DNA from 3 places in the Peribacillus sp. GL_122 genome. Region 2 is predicted to be linked to each of the others. Evidence: riboswitches for the same ligand, from Rfam matches in the RefSeq annotation. Region 2 holds a riboswitch; each other region holds the start of a gene.
What was found. A riboswitch is a leader RNA that binds a small molecule or an ion and turns the genes downstream of it on or off. The one in region 2 is predicted to bind cobalamin.

Region 1: another riboswitch for cobalamin. It lies ahead of metE (5-methyltetrahydropteroyltriglutamate--homocysteine S-methyltransferase); the one in region 2 lies ahead of AC3ISB_RS01880 (hypothetical protein).
Region 3: another riboswitch for cobalamin. It lies ahead of AC3ISB_RS11565 ((2Fe-2S) ferredoxin domain-containing protein); the one in region 2 lies ahead of AC3ISB_RS01880 (hypothetical protein).

What each region holds. Positions count from the first base shown of each region.
Region 1 is NZ_CM174415.1:773,769-780,230, reverse strand. It holds gene AC3ISB_RS03710 (D-2-hydroxyacid dehydrogenase) at 1-890, opposite strand, end outside; gene AC3ISB_RS03705 (aminopeptidase) at 1,027-2,148, opposite strand; gene bcp (thioredoxin-dependent thiol peroxidase) at 2,160-2,630, opposite strand; gene AC3ISB_RS03695 (potassium channel family protein) at 2,693-3,112, opposite strand; cobalamin riboswitch at 3,359-3,550, shown strand; gene metE (5-methyltetrahydropteroyltriglutamate--homocysteine S-methyltransferase) at 3,696-6,002, shown strand; gene AC3ISB_RS03685 (acyl-CoA thioesterase) at 5,999-6,462, shown strand, end outside.
Region 2 is NZ_CM174415.1:372,028-378,153, forward strand. It holds gene AC3ISB_RS01875 (ABC transporter substrate-binding protein) at 1-808, opposite strand, end outside; gene AC3ISB_RS01880 (hypothetical protein) at 812-1,357, opposite strand; cobalamin riboswitch at 1,516-1,735, opposite strand; gene AC3ISB_RS01885 (AAA family ATPase) at 1,934-2,890, shown strand; gene AC3ISB_RS01890 (DUF58 domain-containing protein) at 2,923-4,083, shown strand; gene AC3ISB_RS01895 (DUF4129 domain-containing transglutaminase family protein) at 4,080-6,126, shown strand, end outside.
Region 3 is NZ_CM174415.1:2,394,829-2,401,290, reverse strand. It holds gene AC3ISB_RS11575 (sirohydrochlorin chelatase) at 1-630, opposite strand, end outside; gene cobJ (precorrin-3B C(17)-methyltransferase) at 649-2,304, opposite strand; gene AC3ISB_RS11565 ((2Fe-2S) ferredoxin domain-containing protein) at 2,320-2,688, opposite strand; cobalamin riboswitch at 2,839-3,029, opposite strand; cobalamin riboswitch at 3,231-3,426, shown strand; gene AC3ISB_RS11560 (hypothetical protein) at 3,410-3,580, shown strand; gene AC3ISB_RS11555 (energy-coupling factor ABC transporter permease) at 3,601-4,344, shown strand; gene AC3ISB_RS11550 (energy-coupling factor ABC transporter substrate-binding protein) at 4,346-4,657, shown strand; gene cbiQ (cobalt ECF transporter T component CbiQ) at 4,644-5,420, shown strand; gene AC3ISB_RS11540 (energy-coupling factor ABC transporter ATP-binding protein) at 5,439-6,284, shown strand; gene AC3ISB_RS11535 (YozQ family protein) at 6,397-6,462, opposite strand, start outside.

The DNA.
Region 1 (6,462 bases), 400 kb from region 2:
TATTCACGCATGTTTTTTTCGAAAATGGCAAAGGTTCTTGGTAAATATTCTCCGCTTTTACTTGATAGATGCGGTGTGACTGTGACATTCTCCATCCTCCAAAACGGATGCCCTTTTCCCAAAGGTTCCGGATCAAATACATCCAAGATCGCATGAGACAATTCCCCGGCATCCAGGGCTTCGATCAACACTTCATCGTTAATCAGGTCGCCGCGGCCAATATTCACGAATACTGCAGATTCTTTCATTGCTTTAAAGTGCTCTTTTTCCAAAAGGCCCTTCGTTTCATCAGTACTTGGCAGGACGGATACGATATAATCGGCTCCCGGTATGGCTTCCAATAAATTATCGAGAGTATAAAGGTGATCGATGGATTCCACTGGCTTCCCGCTCCGGTTCACTCCCACCGTCGTCATCCCAAAGGCTCTCCCAAGACGAGCCACCTCTCCTCCAATTGCACCGACACCAATAACGAGCATAGTCTTGCCATTCAATTCTCCTACTTCAATCTTTCTATCCCACAATTCTTCCTTTTCATTCTTCATAAGCAGTTTCAATTTCTTTTCATATTGCAAAAGCATCCCTATCGTATACTCGGCCATCGGGATTTTATGAATGCCTCTTGCGTTGGTCACCAGAATGCCACGTTCCTCAATGGCTTTAAATGGCATTAATTCCATCCCTGCGCTCATGACCATGATCCATTTCAAGTTCGCCGCTTTCCCAATGATTTCTTCAGTTAAGTCTTCACCATATGTAATTAGTATTTTCGCTTCACGAAGCGGCCCATCAGTCCATCCTTTTTGATAAATGAAGTTCAAATCAGGAAAAGCTTCCATCATCTTCGTTTGGATGCCTTCATTCGGAATGACAGTCGAAAGTATTAACATGTTTATCTCTCCCTTTTAATTAACATAAAAAAACACGGGCTCTATGTGTCCCGCGCAACTTTCTTTGAGGAGGTATTCCCTTAATAAAGCATATTCAGGTGTCCCCTTTTTGAGTTGGACAAAAGCCTTACCCTTATTAAAAAAGGCTTTTTTTAAAAGAATTTGGGTTTAATGCATGTAATTCCGGCAAAATGAAAACGCCATCCCTTCTAATCGGGACGTCGTCAAAATAGATGTCACCGCCCCCATATTCGGGACGCTGGATCAAGACCATATCCCAATGTATCGATGATCGGTTTCCATTATCCGCTTCTTCATAAGCAAGCCCAATAGCCAAGTGCAGACTCCCGGTTATTTTCTCATCGAACAATATATCGTCCATAGGTTCCAATATGTATGGATTGATTCCAATTGCAAACTCCCCGATAAACCGGGACCCTTCATCAATATTCAGAATTTGGTTCATTTCAGAGTCACGATTGGAAGTTGCTTTAATGATTTTTCCCTTTTCCAAGTTTAATTCTATGTCACTAAAGGTGATTCCTTCATAGGTTGTGGGTGTGTTGAAGGATATCCTTCCATTGAGACTATCTTTTATGGGTGCTGTAAACACTTCCCCATCCGGTAAATTCTTTTTTCCGGCACATATGATGGCCGGCATACCTTTAATGGAAAAGGTCAAATCTGTCCCTGGTGAAACGATCCTGACTTTGTCAGTCCGTTCCATCAATTGTTTTAACGGTTTCAAGGCCGCCTCCATTTTCCCGTAATCCATGGTGCATACGTTCAACAGAAAGTCTTGGTACCTGTTGAAGGTCATGCCGGCTTTTTGCGCTGATGCGTTGGTGGGATAATTAAGTAAGACCCAACGTCGGTTGTTTACATAGAAAAGAGTGGGGGAATTCATAGCCTCCCCTTGAAGACGGTGCCTCTCGATGGGAACATCAGTCATTTCCACATCGTTTTCTTCCCCTGTGATGATAATGACTGCATCGATATCCGTATATTTCTTCAGAGCCCATTGCGAAGATGTGTCAAGTTGTTCCTTCACATTCCCTTGTAACAGGTGGCGGCTTATCTCATCGTCTTCGAGTTCTACATATGGATAAGCACCCACTCTGTATATTTCATCAATCAGCTCTTTCAATAACGGTTTCGTGTTGATATGCCCCCGTATGAGGATTCTCTCTTTTGGCTGTATTTGTATCGAATGATGAATCAGCCTGGCTGCAAGCTTCGTTATTCGCTCATCCTTCATCTGCCTGTCCCTTATTTTTCGAGGTCGCGAAGAGTTTCAAGCGCTTCTTCGACGTGGCCTTTGACTTTTACTTTACGCCATTCTTTGACTACCTTACCAGCCTTATCTATCAGGAAAGTTGAACGTTCAATGCCCATATACTCCTTGCCGAAGTTCTTTTTCAATTGCCACACATCAAATGATTCGGCCGCTTCATGATTCTCGTCAGCCAGCAGCAGAAAAGGCAATCCATGTTTTTCGATGAATTTTTCATGACGTGCCGCTGGATCTGGGCTAATACCAATGATGACCGCGTTCAATTCCTCGAATTGCTCATTATGGTCCCGGAAATCACAGGCCTCCGTCGTGCAACCTGGCGTCATGTCTTTTGGATAAAAATATAAAACAATGTTTTTCCCCTTTAAATCCGATAGGGAAACCATTTCACCATTGTTTGCAGGGAGTTTGAAATCAGGTGCTTTTTCTCCAATTTTAACAGTCATATTGAACCCTCCATTTCTTTCATTATGGTAAGAGTACCCAATAATCGAAAGAAACACAACTTTCATTTACCCTTCCTATCTTTCTGCTCCAAATCGATAACTGTCCGAATTACGAACGCTGCCGGCAGTGTATACCCGATGAAAGCCTGAATGGTAGCTATCATCCTGCCCATGCCAATCGGGGCTATATCTCCATACCCTACAGAAAACATCGTCATCGCACTGAAGTAAAAGGAAGTCTTCAACTGTTCATAGAAAGTGCCATCCAACCGATTGCCCATATCAAGAATCACCGAATGATTCTGAAGCTCGTATAATAAATAAATCAGTGCAAATCCAACCAATATCGTCGCATATAAATTGCCAAGCCACAGCATATCCTCCAGAGAAAACTTCTTTCCTCCCGACTCAACAAGAAATAACGTACGAATGCTCATCACCATGCAAAAAATGATTCCTGCAATCAAGATGTAGAAAGTCATCCCCCACGCCCCATTTCAAAACGCCACTCTCTCTATACATACTCCCTGTCCAAACAATATATTCTTTTTTAGGTACAGACCTCATACTTATCAACCACACACTCAATAAACTGATTCTTTTCCCGAATCTTTTTTTCCATGTTGACCCTTTTGGTCGGATATGTTAAGATTGTCTAAATTTTTATAATAGTTTTTATTTTAAAAATCTTCGGCCTGCAAACAGTTTATAAAGGCAGGTTTTGTAAAATTTCATATGTGGAAATAGGTTCCTAATTTTAAATTAGGATTAAAAGGGAAGTCCGGTGTAATTCCGGCACGGTCCCGCCACTGTAATGGGAGTGTTAGCGCCATCCAATATGCCACTGATCAAAAGATCGGGAAGGCCGCCGCTAATGATAATCCCTAAGTCAGGAGACCTGCCTATTTCGACAACACTGTTTTAACCTACGGGAGATAGGGAGGTGTTAGGGACCTTATAATTGTAAGGGGCATTCTGCATGCCTCTTATTTTAAGCATTTCTAACTTTCTCTTTTGACGGTTGGGGATGCTTTTTTTATTGTTCAATAAAATGAATGTAGGAGGATGGGAATTTTGAAAAGCAGTAGTTTGGGTTACCCACGAATCGGGGAAGATCGTGAATGGAAACGTACATTGGAAGCTTACTGGTCAGGTAAAATCGATGAAGCGGAATTTACGGCACAACTAAAGGCAATCCGTTTAGGCAACATACAAAAACAAAAGCAACGGGGCATTGATATCATTCCTGTCAACGACTTCACTTTCTATGATCAAATGCTCGATATGTCCGTCATGTTCGGTCTTGTACCTGAACGTTATTCAGCCTATGAAGGCGGTAGGGTTCCCCTTTCCGTATATTATTCAATGGCTCGCGGAAACAATGATCAAGTCGCTTCCGAAATGACGAAATGGTTCAATACGAACTATCACTATATTGTCCCTGAATTAAAACTGCCACAGCTGACTTTAACAGAAAATAAACCACTTGCAGCATATCGGGAAGCCAAGGAAAAGCTAGGGATTGAAACGAAGCCCGTGTTGATTGGACCTTATACCTTCATCTCCCTTTCCAAAGGCTTCAATAAACAAGAGATCCCTAGTATCATCCTGAGCTTGCTTCCCCTATACACGCAAATCCTGCGGGAGTTGGAGCAAGAAGGCGTGAAGTGGGTACAAATGGACGAACCTTCTCTTGTTTCATCCATTTCCAAGGATGATATGCAAACTGTTACTTACCTATATGAAAAGCTGAATGAAGCAGCACCAAACCTGAACATCATGCTACAAACATACTTTGATGCCGTGGAACACTACCAAGAAGTCATCGAATTAAAAGTCCAAGGAATCGGTCTTGATTTTGTACATGATAAAGGGAGGAATCTAAGTAATCTTGAAGCATTCGGCTTCCCAAAGGACAAAGTGCTTGCTGCAGGTGTGATTGACGGAAAAAACATTTGGCTATCTGATTTATCGAAAAAAATTCAATTAATCGAGACTCTTAAGAAAAAGGTAGCCGAAGACCAAATCTGGCTTCAGCCCTCTTGTTCCCTGCTTCATGTCCCAGTGACCGTTCGGAATGAAACCGCACTTTCAAAAGAAGTGAAACAGGCCCTTGCTTTCGCTGATGAGAAACTTGAGGAAATCACACTCTTGGTCAAAGGGAATAATCAAGGCTTTGAAGCAATCACCGAAAAAGTCGATGCCAATAAATTTACGGTTCAAACGTTAGCAAGTTCAAATGCACGGAATCATGGGACTGTACAATCGAAAGTCGAAAAGGTTAAAAGCAGGACCGCCGGCCGTCACATTCCATTTAAAGAGCGTTACCAAAAACAACAGGAATTTTTCAAATTGCCTTTCCTTCCTTCGACTACCATCGGTAGCTTTCCGCAGACATTTGAAGTTAAACAAGCACGCGGGAAATTCAAAAGAGGAGAATGGACCGCTCAGAAATATGAAACATTCGTAAACGAAGAAATCGGCAGGTGGATCGAAATCCAAGAAGAAATCGGTTTGGATGTTCTCGTTCACGGGGAATTCGAACGGACGGATATGGTTGAATACTTCGGCCATAAGTTAGGCGGTTTCGTCTTTCTGGAAAAGGGTTGGGTACAATCCTATGGGTCCCGCTGCGTGAAACCACCAGTCATCTACGGCGACATCCATTTCATCGAACCGATGACAGTAAGGGAAAGTGTGTACGCACAATCACTGACGAAGAAGACGGTAAAGGGAATGCTTACAGGTCCTGTTACGATTTTAAATTGGTCATTTGTCCGTGATGATATTTCCAGGGAGAATGTTTGCTATCAGCTGGCACTCGCTTTGGAAAAGGAAGTCATTGCATTGGAATCCGCTGGAATTAAAATGATTCAGGTTGATGAGCCTGCACTTAGAGAAGGTCTGCCATTGAAAAAGAACGATCGCGACGAGTATTTAAACTGGGCTGTGAATTCATTCTTGATATCCACATCAAGCGTGGAGGATACAACCCAAATTCATACGCATATGTGCTATTGCGACTTCAACAGTTTCATGGATGTCATCTCCTCCCTCGATGCTGATGTAATTTCCATCGAAACATCTCGTAGTCATGGGGAGCTTGCTTCCGCATTCGAGGAAAAAACATATGAAAAAGGTATTGGCCTGGGTGTGTATGATATTCACAGCCCGCGTGTGCCCGCAGTGGAAGAAATGGTCGATATGATTGAACGGGGCATCAAGGTATTGGATAAAGACCAGTTTTGGATCAATCCCGACTGCGGCCTGAAAACAAGGGGTATCCCGGAAACCGTCGCTTCCCTGAAAAACATGGTCGAAGCAGCAAAAATCGTCCGTGAAAACCTTTTAGCCAAACCAACAGGCCAATGATTGAAAAGAACGTTGCCCATCCAACACAGCAGTCACGGACTTTTTTAACCGACCTTGTTTTTCCACCGGATACAAATCATCACAATACCATCTTTGGCGGAAAAGTAATGGCATATGTTGATAAAATAGCCTGCATTTCAGCTATGCGTCATTGTCGAAAACCCGTTGTGACTGCTTCAAGCGACTCTTTTGATTTTTTGGCCCCCATCAAGACAGGGGATGCGATCAACCTTGAAGCTTATGTCACCTGTGCTCATCGCACATCAATGGAGGTATTCGTGAAAGTGGAGCGTGAGAACCTATTAACAGGTGAAAAACAGCTTACGGCACGCGCTTTTTTAACGATGCTCGCCATTGATGAAGACGGTAAGCCGACAAACGTACCTCAGGTCATACCGGAAACGGAAGAGGAAAAGCAGCAATATGTTGAAGCACAAGCAAGATATATTGAAAGAAAGAA
Region 2 (6,126 bases):
GAGATTTAATTTCACCAACGGCATCATCTGAATACGTGGCGGTGGTGATGATGGATTTAGGGTTCCTTTTGACGATTTCTTCATCGGATACTTTAACCCAGCCTTTTTGGTCATCAAAGATGTTTTTTATGCCGGCAGTGTCCAGGATTTCATTTTGGAAGGTCTCCGATCCTGTTGTATAGATTTCCGGAGCAGGGCTAATTTCAAAGTATGTTTGTTCCTTTTCATCTAAAGTTTTCACTTTTTCTTCGACACTTGTAATTTGGGATTTGATATCTTTCACTAATTCATCCCCTTTTTCGGCAACGCCCATCACTTTAGCAATCTGCCCGATATCACCATATACATCATCGAAATTTGCCGCAGATTTAATGATGAATACAGGGATGCCGGCATCTTCGAGTGGTTTCAGTGCCGTTTCATCACCAATGGTATAAGCAATAATGGCATCAGGTTTCAAGGCAATGATTTTTTCTGCATTTATATTAACAGAGTCTGAAACATGTTCGATATCCTTCGCTTCCTTTGGATAATTATCGAAGTCTGTCACGCCAACGACTTTATCACCCTGTTCAAGGGCAAATAAAATTTCCGTATTGCTTGGCTGTAGTGAAACGACCTTTTCCGGGATTTTCTCGAATTTTATTTTCTTACCAGTATCATCCGTAACGGAATAATCCTTGAATTCTTCGCCCTTTTTAGTCTCTTTATTATCCTTTGAGGATTGATCATCGTTCACTCCGCATCCGGTAAGGAAAAGCGTAAGCATCAGCATGGAAATCCAACTGAATCGTAGGGTTCTCTTCATTATTTATTCCTCCGTTTTCTTTTTCATGGGTTTGGTTGGGTATGATTTACTTATAAAAGGAATCTCCTCGATCCCCTGTTGCTTATTGACATAGACTGCCATCACGAATAACACATTTGCAAGCAAGTGAGCGTAATCAAAAAGTATTCCTGGAATTTCCTTTTCCAGACTTACCTTGTGTAAAGCTCGCACGGACTTTTTGGCTTCACTGCGGCAAGTATGCAAAGTACATGCTGCGGTTGATCCTTGTGGAAGGACGAATGTTTCGATTTGATCCTTCACTTCAGCGACATACCGGTCGTAGATTGCACTTAAACGGTCGAGATCATCGCCGGTAATGGCTAATTTCCCTCGGACTGAACCATTTAAATGGTAAGCCATGGGCAACAATTCCATTAAGTCACGGTATACATCGGGGATGTCCTCAGTTAGCGAGGCGGCCAAGCCGATTTGTGTCGTCAATGAGTCTGTGCGGATTTCAAAATCGACGGTCGATACGGACTCACGCATGTATGGGTAGCATAAAAAACGAAAGTCCTTCTTTGCCATAAATCTTCCTCCTTTTACGTATTGGGTGAATGACCTCCGTATTGCTTTTCCCTGCAAGACAAATAGCCGACCAAGAGTTTTGGTCGGCTTCGGGCATCTATGTATCTATAGTAGAAAAAAGATGGGAGAGCCGTACAATCTCCTATCTTCCGAAGAGCATAATACGATTAAAAAAGGCAGGTCTCCTGGCTTGTGCATCATTTTACTCTAAGAACCTTCCCATTTGGGTTAAATGGACGGTAATCGGCGTGCGATTACATCCTCAAATAGTGGTATGCATCTTATTTCATTAGCACTTACAGTTGCGGAAACAGCTTCGGTTTTAAACCGAATTCCCTATTAAGCTGACAATGCAGCACCTTTTTCTGCAAGGTTCATATTCACTTAGCAACAGTTTACCATACCTTTTTCAATAGACCGCATTAATATTTTTTAGACAAATTCGTTTATGGTTTACCGAATATCTAGTAAACTTACAATGTAAGGTTTAATTGGAGCTTAATGTAAAATCCTTGATATAGAAAAGGTATGAAATAATAGTGATAATGTGAATCTGTGAATCCCGGGAGGTAGAGAATGATTTATAAGCAGGTCAATCAAAAACTGGAAATGGTTCTGGGGAATATCGAAAAGGTGATTATCGGAAAACGAGATATAGCAGAACTAAGTATCGTGGCACTCCTTTCCGGTGGACATGTCTTATTGGAGGATGTTCCGGGCGTGGGGAAGACAGTCATGGTAAGGGCACTGGCAAAATCTATAGGTGCAAGCTTTAAGCGAATTCAATTCACACCTGATTTACTTCCTTCTGATGTTACTGGTGTTTCGATTTTCAATCCTAAGGAACAAGAATTCATTTTTAGGCCGGGTCCGATAATGGGACATATTATTTTAGCCGATGAAATTAACCGGACCTCGCCGAAAACTCAGTCTGCATTGCTTGAAGCCATGGAAGAGGCAAGTGTGACGATTGATGGTGTCACAAGGGGATTGGAGAAGCCGTTCTTCGTAATGGCGACACAAAATCCGATCGAGTACGAGGGAACATATCCGCTTCCGGAGGCTCAATTGGATAGATTCCTATTAAAAATGAAAATGGGCTATCCAGGTGTGGAAGAAGAGATAGAGGTTCTTAATAGAGCTCAATACACGGTACCGCTTGAAGAGCTGGAATCCGTCATCACATTGGATGAATTGATAGAATTACAGGCTGAGGTAAAAGCTGTGATAGTGGACGACACAATAAAACGATATATTGTTGAATTGGCGAATCGAACACGTGCGCATGAAGGGGTCTATTTAGGTGTAAGCCCGCGTGGATCGATAGCATTGATGAAAGCATCCCAAGCTTACGCGCTGATCCAGGGCAGGGACTATGTTCTGCCGGACGATGTTCAATATTTAGTTCCATTCGTATTTTCCCACCGGCTTATTTTGAAACCTGAAGCGAATTATGATGGCTTCGATGCTGGAATGGTGATACATGAAGTTGTGGCGACAACACAGGTGCCTGTGAAGCGGGCTATGACCTAATGCGCAAATTCATCAACATTTTAAGGGGAAATATGAGTGTGGTCGGACTTGTATTACTCATGACCGTTTCCTTTTGCTATGCAATGTTTCAAGGCGGTTTTGTCAGTTGGTTCATTTTTTATTCGTTTTTGCCGTTTTCTGTGTACGCTTCGATTCTGCTGTTTTATCCGCTGCATGATTTGACCGTTGAGAGAAAGGTCAATAAAAGGGAATGCCAGGCCGGCGAATCTGTTGAAATAGCATTGACGTTTACCCGTAAAAACCGGCTGCCCCTATTATTTATGGTGATAGAGGAGGAATTGCCTCAGCGGCTGGAAGATACGGGATTCCAAAGGAAAATAATTATCTTTCCGGGATTCAGGCGTACTTTCAGCATGTCATATACCTTGGAAGACATGGAGCGTGGAGAGCATTCGTTTCAATCGATCCGCTTTTGGATTGGGGACTTTTTCGGGTTAGTCGAAAAGGAAGCGATATATAGTTCACCTCTGAAAATAACTGTTTTTCCTCGTTATCATGAGCTTGCCTACAGTGATCTTGATCGAGTGTTCAATCAGGGGGCAGTTGTTTCAACAAAGAAAACACAACGTGAACATTCAGTGGTATCCGGAGTAAGGGAATATCAGCCAGGCGATCAGTTATCATGGATTAATTGGAAGGCGACGGCCAGAACGAGTGAAATCATGACGAAGGAATTCGAAGTGCAGAAAAACCGGGATGTATTCATCATGCTTGATGATAAGCCGTCGGATTTATTCGAAGAATCCATTGTAATGGCGGCTTCCGTTGCCCACGCCATGTTAAAGAAAGGCATGGAAATTGGGTATGTGAGTATGGGATCGAGGATGATCATACCGGCAGCAGCAGGCAATAACCAGAAACGAAAGATTTTTTACAGACTTGTTAAAGAGGAGCCGAGTGTTGTAAACGCATTGAACAAAAACGTCAGGAAGGGAATTCTTCCGGCAAACGCTTGTGTGATATTCATCGTTTCAGACTTAACATTAGAAAAGGTGGACATATTGAGTGCTTTCCGGCCTAATCAGGGATTAATGTTATGTGTTAAGAAACAGGCGGATCTTACTGATGAGGAAAGGTTGTCAAGTTCTACAGCTGTTTCGAGGGGGATAAAGGTTAGCTTTTTTGAACATGGCCAACTAAAGATTGATAGATCAGAGGTGATGGCAAAATGAATGTCACTACCGAAAAGTTGGAAAGGTTCATGCATGTCCTGATGTATGTATTTGGTCTGGTGTTGATTACTGAATGGTTAAGGCCTGTCGATAAACTCACCGATACAGGTAATATCATCATTTTTATCTTATTTTTGCTCTATTCCCTGCTACTGCATTATTTCCGCATACATTGGTCAATCCGATTTATTCTCATTAGTGCTTATATAATGATTTCATTACAGTTCCTCCATTCAAAAGACGCTTTATTTCAATTGTCATGGCTGAAAGGATTTCTAGCGGATTTTAAGGGCAATCTTGGTTTTATATATGATGGGAATTGGGAGTTGATCACAAATCCATTTCGAACGTTGCTATTTTTTGTCCTTCTTTGGCTTGTAACATATTTGATCCATTACTGGGTGATGGTGAGGCAAAGCATCTTTTTCTTTTTTATGTTAACGGTGATTTTTATATCTGTACTTGACACATTCACTCCTTATGTGGGGGATATGGCAATGATTAGAATCATCATCATCGGCTTCTTGATGCTAGGCTTACTGTCCCTGCTGCGGCTAACGATACAGGAGAGGATTAAGTTTCCGATGGCTTCCATCAATAAGTGGATCTTGATGCTGACCGGCATGATTTTGGTAAGTGTCCTTGTTGGTTTCGCTGCCCCGAAGCTCTCTCCGCAGTGGCCGGACCCAGTGCCTTATATTACTTCCTATTCTGATAAAGCGGGGAAAGAAGAAGGTGGTTCGAAGCGTAAAAGTGTCGGATATGATGAAGACGATTCGGAACTTGGCGGTTCGATAGAGCCGGATAGTTCCATCGTTTTTTATAATAATGCTCCTGCAGGACATTACTGGAAAGTCGAGAACAAGGATACTTATACCGGTAAAGGGTGGGTTTCGATACTGGAAACGGACTTTCACACTTTTTCCAACGGACAGGATATGGCTTCTTTAGATATTTACGACGTACCTGAAGTGGTGAGGACAGAAGAAATGACGGCAAAAGTGTCCATGACGGAATCATATTCCCATATCCTTCATCCGCAGTCCGGGTATTTAAAAAAGATTGAGGCCAAAAACGGGATGGATTTCAAATATTATCAGGGTATGGACAAAGTTATTTCCGAACAGGATAATGGCGAACGACTGTCCCTGAAAGAGTATGAGCTTTTCTATGATATGCCGAGTTTTGATATAGCTGAGTTAAGGAAGGTAACGGATCCCGACGAATCGATGGATTTAATAATGGAAAAAAACACTCAGCTTCCAGAGGGGTTGCCAAACCGGATATATGAATTGGCATCCCGGCTTACAAGGAATGAAACGAATTGGTACGATAAAGCAAAAGCTATTGAGGATTATTTTGACGGACCTGAATTCATTTATTCTAAGGACGATATTCCGTATCCGGAGAGCAATCAAGATTATGTCGATCAATTTTTATTCGAGACACAGATAGGGTATTGCGATAATTTTTCAAGTGCAATGGTCGTTTTACTAAGAGCCGCCAATATACCTGCAAGGTGGGTAAAGGGTTATACGGAAGGGGAAAAATCAATCCTTGATGGCGAATCCGTTTATAAGGTGACCAATAATAATGCTCATTCCTGGGTCGAGGTTTATTTTGCAGGGATAGGCTGGGTTCCCTTCGAGCCGACAAAGGGTTTCGATGGGGAAGTTGAATTTTACGATTCGGAATTGAAACAGGAAGTGATGAACCCTGAAGAAACCCCAACTAATGAAGAGCAAACAAAGAAAGAGACCAGGGAACTTCATGATACACCCGATAGGGAAACTCAATCATCCGTGAAAACTGGTATTGGGAACATGGAATGGTTCTTAAAATGGACTGCCATCACACTGTCAGGTGTATTGATACTTGCTTCTATTGGTTATTTCTTCAGAAGGAAGTGGATTCCTCATCTGCAGATTCTTCGTTATAGAAAGAAAACCGGTGCTCATTTCTCGACAGCCTATTTAATATTATTGAAACAATTAAAACGAGCTGGTTTGGTTCGTCCGAAGGGGCAAACTTTAAGGGAGTACG
Region 3 (6,462 bases), 2.0 Mb from region 2:
ATCCTCCATTCTTTCCATCAACACCCCTGTGAAGAGGAAATATGGCAGCATCACTACTTTTTTTGCCCCTAAGCGGGTGCATCGCTCAATGCCTTCATCAACGTGCGGGTCCGTTACACCCATGAAAGCTGTTTCGACCCATTTAACGTTTAATTTTTCCCATAATAATCGTGAAATTTTATATATATCACTATTTGCATCAGCATCACTGCCACCTCGGCCAATTAGCAATATTGCTGTCTCAGCATGTTCAGAGGTTGTATCGAATCCCGCTTCCTCAAGACGGTCTGTCAGGATTGTCAATACATCATGGTGGACCCCGATCGTTTGGCCATATGTGAATTTCACTTCTGGATACTTTGTTTTCCCATCTTCTATTTCAGCTGGGATATGTAATTTCGAATGACCTGCATGCAACAAAATGATCGGTATGACGATAACTTCAGTAGCCCCTCGTTTTACACAATTATCAATGCCTTTGGATATATTCGGTGCCGCAAATTCCAAGAAGCACGTTTCTACAAGGAAGCGCTCATCCAATGCCGGAATCATATTTTCAATAAAATGAAGGACTTCTTCGTTTCCCGAAGCCAAGCGGCTTCCGTGTCCTACGAACAAAACTGCTTTCATTTACTTTCCCCCTCTTGATTAGTCCTCACAAGGCGCAGGCTCTATGTTTATTTTTGGAGCGATGTCCTGATAAGAAAAATTCTGTATCTTTTTCGAACGTTTGAAGTATTTAAAAAGCCGCTCATTTGGATGGGCATTTTGCTTATACTCCGCGACAATGTCCGTAATCAGTTCAACAAGCTGTTCCGGTTCAATGCCTTCCGCAACCGGCTGACCTGGATGGGCTGTTCTTCCAACCGGTTTAGCTCCAAGAAATAAGTCGAACTTCCCTTTTCGGAAGACAATCCCGATATCATCCATCACAGCACTATAACAAGCCATCCCACACCCATTAAAACCGATGTTAAGTTCCTTGGGCATTTTCATTCCGCCAAGCACCCGATGTATTTCATCCGCATAAGGAATGGATTCCGTTTTTTCACCATCACAGAAATCACAGGCTTTTAATGTCAGTACATCTCCAATCGGCGATAATAGAAAGTTTGCTGATTGCAATTTCCCCGTAATGACTTCCGGATCCGTTGTCGGAATCTTTAATACGATTTTATGATTTGGCGTGTATTCCATCGTGCCCTTTTCCCCGACAACTTCCGCAAGTGTCATCATTTGTTTGGGAGTGAATTGTTTATTCGCCACACCTGGACTAACGGCAAGTTCGAATACCGACTCCATTTTTTGCTGAACAATTGGCTCAATGGATTGCTGAACGGTTTGACCCTTGACTCTTGACAGTGCTTCCATTGCCATTTCAAAGGAAGCTGGCTTCTTTTCTGGTGCTTTTGTAAGTAATCCAACTCCCCCAGCGGATTCGATGAAGACTTCTTGCACAGAATCGGCTTCTTGATCTAATGCCCACGGTTCCGCTTCTTTTTGCAGACGCTGATGCGGCTTCAATGGTTGCTTTTCCGAATTCAAAGTATATTTCCTCTGATAGCCTCTTGGTGTGATGATTTTGTCATCATATAAAAAGGTGGATGAATTACCAATAATGACGGTGGTCAACATTCCAATATCGTGATTCAACATATCTTTCAAATTGGTTATGACAATATCCTGCCTATCGCGATAAGCACTTTTCACCAACCCGACAGGTGTATCGGGCGAACGGTAGCGAAGGAGAATGTTCTGTGTTTCAACAATTTGCCTGGTCCGCCTGCCGCTGCGCGGATTATACAGGGCAATGACAAAGTCTGCCATTGCAGCTGCTTCAACCCTTTTAGCGATCAGTTCCCAAGGAGTTAAATGATCACTGAGACTGATCGTACACGAATCGTGCATGACTGGTGCCCCAAGTAATGATGCACAAGAGTTGATTGCCGAAATGCCAGGAATGACCTCAATGCCCACTCCAGTTTCTTCTTTCCAGCCTTTTTCAATCAATACTTCATAAACCAAGCCAGCCATTCCGTAAACTCCGGCATCCCCGCTGGAAATTACCGCAACTTTCTTACCCAGCTCCGCTTGTTTCACTGCTTCCTGTGCACGTGATACCTCTTCAGTCATACCCGTACTAATAATCGTTTGATCTGTGAGCAGTCCCTGAATGAGTTCAACATAAGTTTTATAACCAATGATGTAGTCACTTTCTTGAAGGGCTTCGACAGCACGTTTGGTAATGTGTTCAAAATTCCCTGGCCCAAAGCCCACGACGAATAATTTACCGTTTGTACTCATTAAGACATCTCCTTTTTACGCTTTGTTCTTTGAAATACCCGTATGAGCAGGAAAATCTGGATTCGGTGTCATTTCCCCATCATTGAATTGGTAGATCATTTGTGGAACAAACTCCCCATCATCAATATGGCTGACAATCTGGCGACCGAAATCAGGCGTTTCCACTCGATACCAGTTTCCTTGAGGATAGGCAATCACAACGCAGGCATCCTTACATCTTCCGTTACACCGTGTCCTGGTTGTATGGATTTTCAAATCCAGTCCTTTGGAAGCAATTTCATCGCGAATCGCTTGGGTTACTTCTTCCCCGCCCTTCTTCATGCAGCTGCTTCCATTACAAATCAACAGATGTGTATTTGTACCCATTAAGTTCCAAGTAGTCATCTTCTTCCTCCTGCGTTCAGGGAAAAGGCAAAATAAAAAACCTTAACATAAGAGTCAAGGTTTAAAAAAACTATATGAATGAGGAGCCCCAGGCAAGAATGCCCAATCTCCCAAAATCGTCATAGTCCTTCTACCTTTCCCTCCGAAAAGTATCATGCAATTTTAAAAGCAGGTTTCCTGGCTTACGCTTCATTTTACTTTGTCCCTTCCCGGCAACAATGCCAGTGGCTATCGACAATTTCATCAGCGTTTACAGTAGCGGGGGCTGCATCGGATTTTCACCGATTTCCCTATTATCCCTTGCTTATTCACACAAGAGCACTTTTAAAATATAATATTTGGTTTTAATATACATTTCTAACTAACTTTATCTATCATATAACAACTTTATCAAAATTCAATAGTTTATTCCGACTGTTTAGAAAAGTTTAATAGAGTATATCCTTCCCACAGGCCTTTCCTTGCAACAAACTTAGTCAAAAAAAAAATATAGTGTAGCTGGAATTATTTCTTTATGGTACACTATACGAGAATTTTCTAAATAATTACATAAGTTTTATGGTGTTGAATTTTTCGGAATTCAGCTTAAAAGGGAAGCCGGTGAAAATCCGGAGCGGTCCCGCCACTGTAAAGGGAAGTCCTATTACTTTAACTTTAATCCACTGTCAAATTAGATGGGAAGGATGTAATGGGATGATGAACCAAAGCCAGGAGACCTGCCATGAAGCGTGAAACTGTTTCAACCTACGAGGATGGGTGTGCGGATCAGGCAGAAAGGCCCATGGTTGGTTTATGCTGCAAAATTCCTGTTCATTACGCACTTCTTTCCTTTGAGAGAAGTGCTTTTTATGTTGGGCGCGCCTTTCTTCTCAAGATTGATCAGAAAAATTAAAAGTGTTGAAAGGAGAAAGAATGAAAAGAACCAATTGGAAAATTATTTATTTTGTCATTTTACTGCTTTTTGTCCCAAAAAGGGCAATGGCCATGCATATCATGGAGGGCTTTTTACCCATTGAATGGGCTATATTCTGGTGGGCCGTTACCCTTCCATTTTTAATCTTGGGTTACCGGTCCATTAGATCCAAAGTAAGGGAAAACCCAGAAACAAAAATGATGCTTGGCCTATCGGGTGCATTTGTATTCATTTTATCGGCCCTAAAGATTCCTTCCGTTACGGGAAGTTCTTCACACCCTACCGGAGTTGGTTTGGGATCCATTTTATTCGGACCATTGGCCATGAGTGTCGTTGGCTCCATCGTTCTGTTATTTCAAGCTGTTTTACTGGCTCACGGAGGATTGACGACATTAGGGGCCAATGCATTTTCCATGGCCGTTTGCGGACCGTTCATTGCTTACTTCGTCTTCAAGGGCGCAACTAAATTGGGGTGGTCTTTTTCACTTGCCGTTTTCTTGGCAGCTGCTTTTGGAGATTTGGGAACCTATGTGGTGACTTCCGTTCAACTTGCTCTTGCTTTTCCATCCGAGGTAGGAGGATTCATGGCCTCTTTCAGTAAATTTGCAGGGATTTTTGCCCTGACCCAAATTCCCTTGGCAATCAGTGAGGGGTTATTGACAGTCGTCGTGATGAATTTCTTAAAAAAATACAATCTAGGCGAATTGAAATTGCTGCGAGTTTTATCTAAGGAGGCCCGTTAACATGAAAAAAAGTTTACTGCTGCTTTTCCTGGTCGTCATTCTTGCTACCATACCGTTAATCACACAACAAGGAACGGAATTTGGCGGTGCCGATGGCGAAGCTGAAGAAGCCATCACTAAAATCCAGCCGGAATACAAGCCATGGTTCAACAGTATTTGGGAGCCGCCAGGTGCAGAAACCGAAAGCTTATTATTTGCGCTGCAAGCTGCAATCGGAGCTGGTTTCATTGGTTATTTCATAGGTGTAACGAGACAAAGAAATAAGCAAACCAAACAAGAAATTCCCGAAAAATCGAATCATGTTACTCATTGATAAATATGCCTATTTCAATGGGCTAAAGGATGTACATCCGTTGGAAAAGATGGTTTTTGCACTCTCCCTTTTGCTATTTTCGTTAACGGTAAGGGATATGACCGTTTCGCTCATCACTTTTACGGTGATGAGTGCTTTAATCATTTTTGGGGCAAAAATCCCGCTTTCTTATTATCTTAAATTACTTCTATTACCAGGATTTTTTATACTATCAGGAACAATTACCATCCTTTTTTCTTTTACAAGCAAATTTACTTCGATTTCGAATATATGGTGGTCCTGGAAGGTCGGGAACTGGCAAATTTTCATCAGCGATGACAGCATAGGTACAGTGATCAATTTGATCACTGTCGTATTAGGCAGCATCAGCTGTTTATATTTCCTTACCTTGACTACACCCATTACCGTCATCCTATCGGTGATGCGAAAACTTAAAGTGCCTTCCTTATTGGTCGATTTAATAGAGCTGACCTATCGCTTCATCTTTATTTTTTTAGATACAGCTTTGGCCATTCACCAATCACAAGCTTCACGGCTGGGGTATGGTTCGTTAAGGAAAGGCATTCGATCTCTCGGATTACTAATCTCATCATTATTTTTAGGAGTATTGCAGCGCTCTGGACATTTGACGATGGCCATGAACGCTAGAGGCTATCAGGAGAACCTTTCCTATATCGAGGATACTTACACCTATTCCTCACGCAATTGGCTGATCGCGATTGTAATACTAGGAAGCTTAATCTTTATTAATGGATTTTTGTAAATTGGAGGCAAACCAAGAATGGACGAGCATATTTTTCATATAGAAGGCCTCACCCATCAATTCGCAGATGGAACGTTCGCTTTAAACGATCTTTCGCTAACGATTCAACATGGTAAAAAGATAGCGTTATTAGGCAATAATGGTGCCGGCAAATCGACTTTATTCCTGCATTTAAATGGTCTTTTACAACCTACAGCAGGAAAGATCAGATTTAAGGGCAAGAAAATGAAATATGACCGTAAAGCATTATTATCATTACGAAAGCAAGTCGGGATCGTTTTTCAAGATCCCGACTCGCAGCTCTTTTCCGCTAATGTACAACAGGATATATCGTTTGGACCGATGAATTTAGGTTGGGATAGAAATGCAGTCCAGGAGAAAGTAAATTGGGCAATGGCTGAAACGGAAGTAACCGAACTGAAAGACAGACCCACCCATTTTTTGAGCCTAGGGCAAAAAAAACGTGTCGCCATTGCAGGGGTACTCGCCATGGAACCCGATGTCTGGCTCTTGGATGAACCTACCGCTGGATTGGATCCTTATTTCTCAAAGCAGATCATGGCTCTGCTGGACAGTATCCACCACCAGGACAAAACGATAATCCTGTCAACTCATGATGTTAATTTAGCTTATCAATGGGCTGATGAAGTCGTGGTCATGAACGATGGTAAGGTCATATACCAAGGGGACCCCGTATCCGTTTTCCATGATGAAGACGTTTTGCTGCAAGCGCATCTGGAGAAGCCGTGGGTTTTTGAAATGTTTCAAGCCCTTCATCAATCAAGGGAACCTGCAGAACGGGACCTTTTCCCAAGAACGAAGGAAGAATTGCTTCAATTGTTGGAGACTGAAAGTATTTATTAATTAAGCATCCCCTAGCTCTTGTTTCATCCAAAAACTAGGGGATCAAACCGATATATCTTTAAAATAACAGGCGATAATTCTTGTTCCTAAAAAACAAAAATCTTATTATTTATTACTTTTCTTCCTCAGTTCTTTCTTTTGCAAGCTCAATATCTCTTCCGTTTACATCATCAACGAC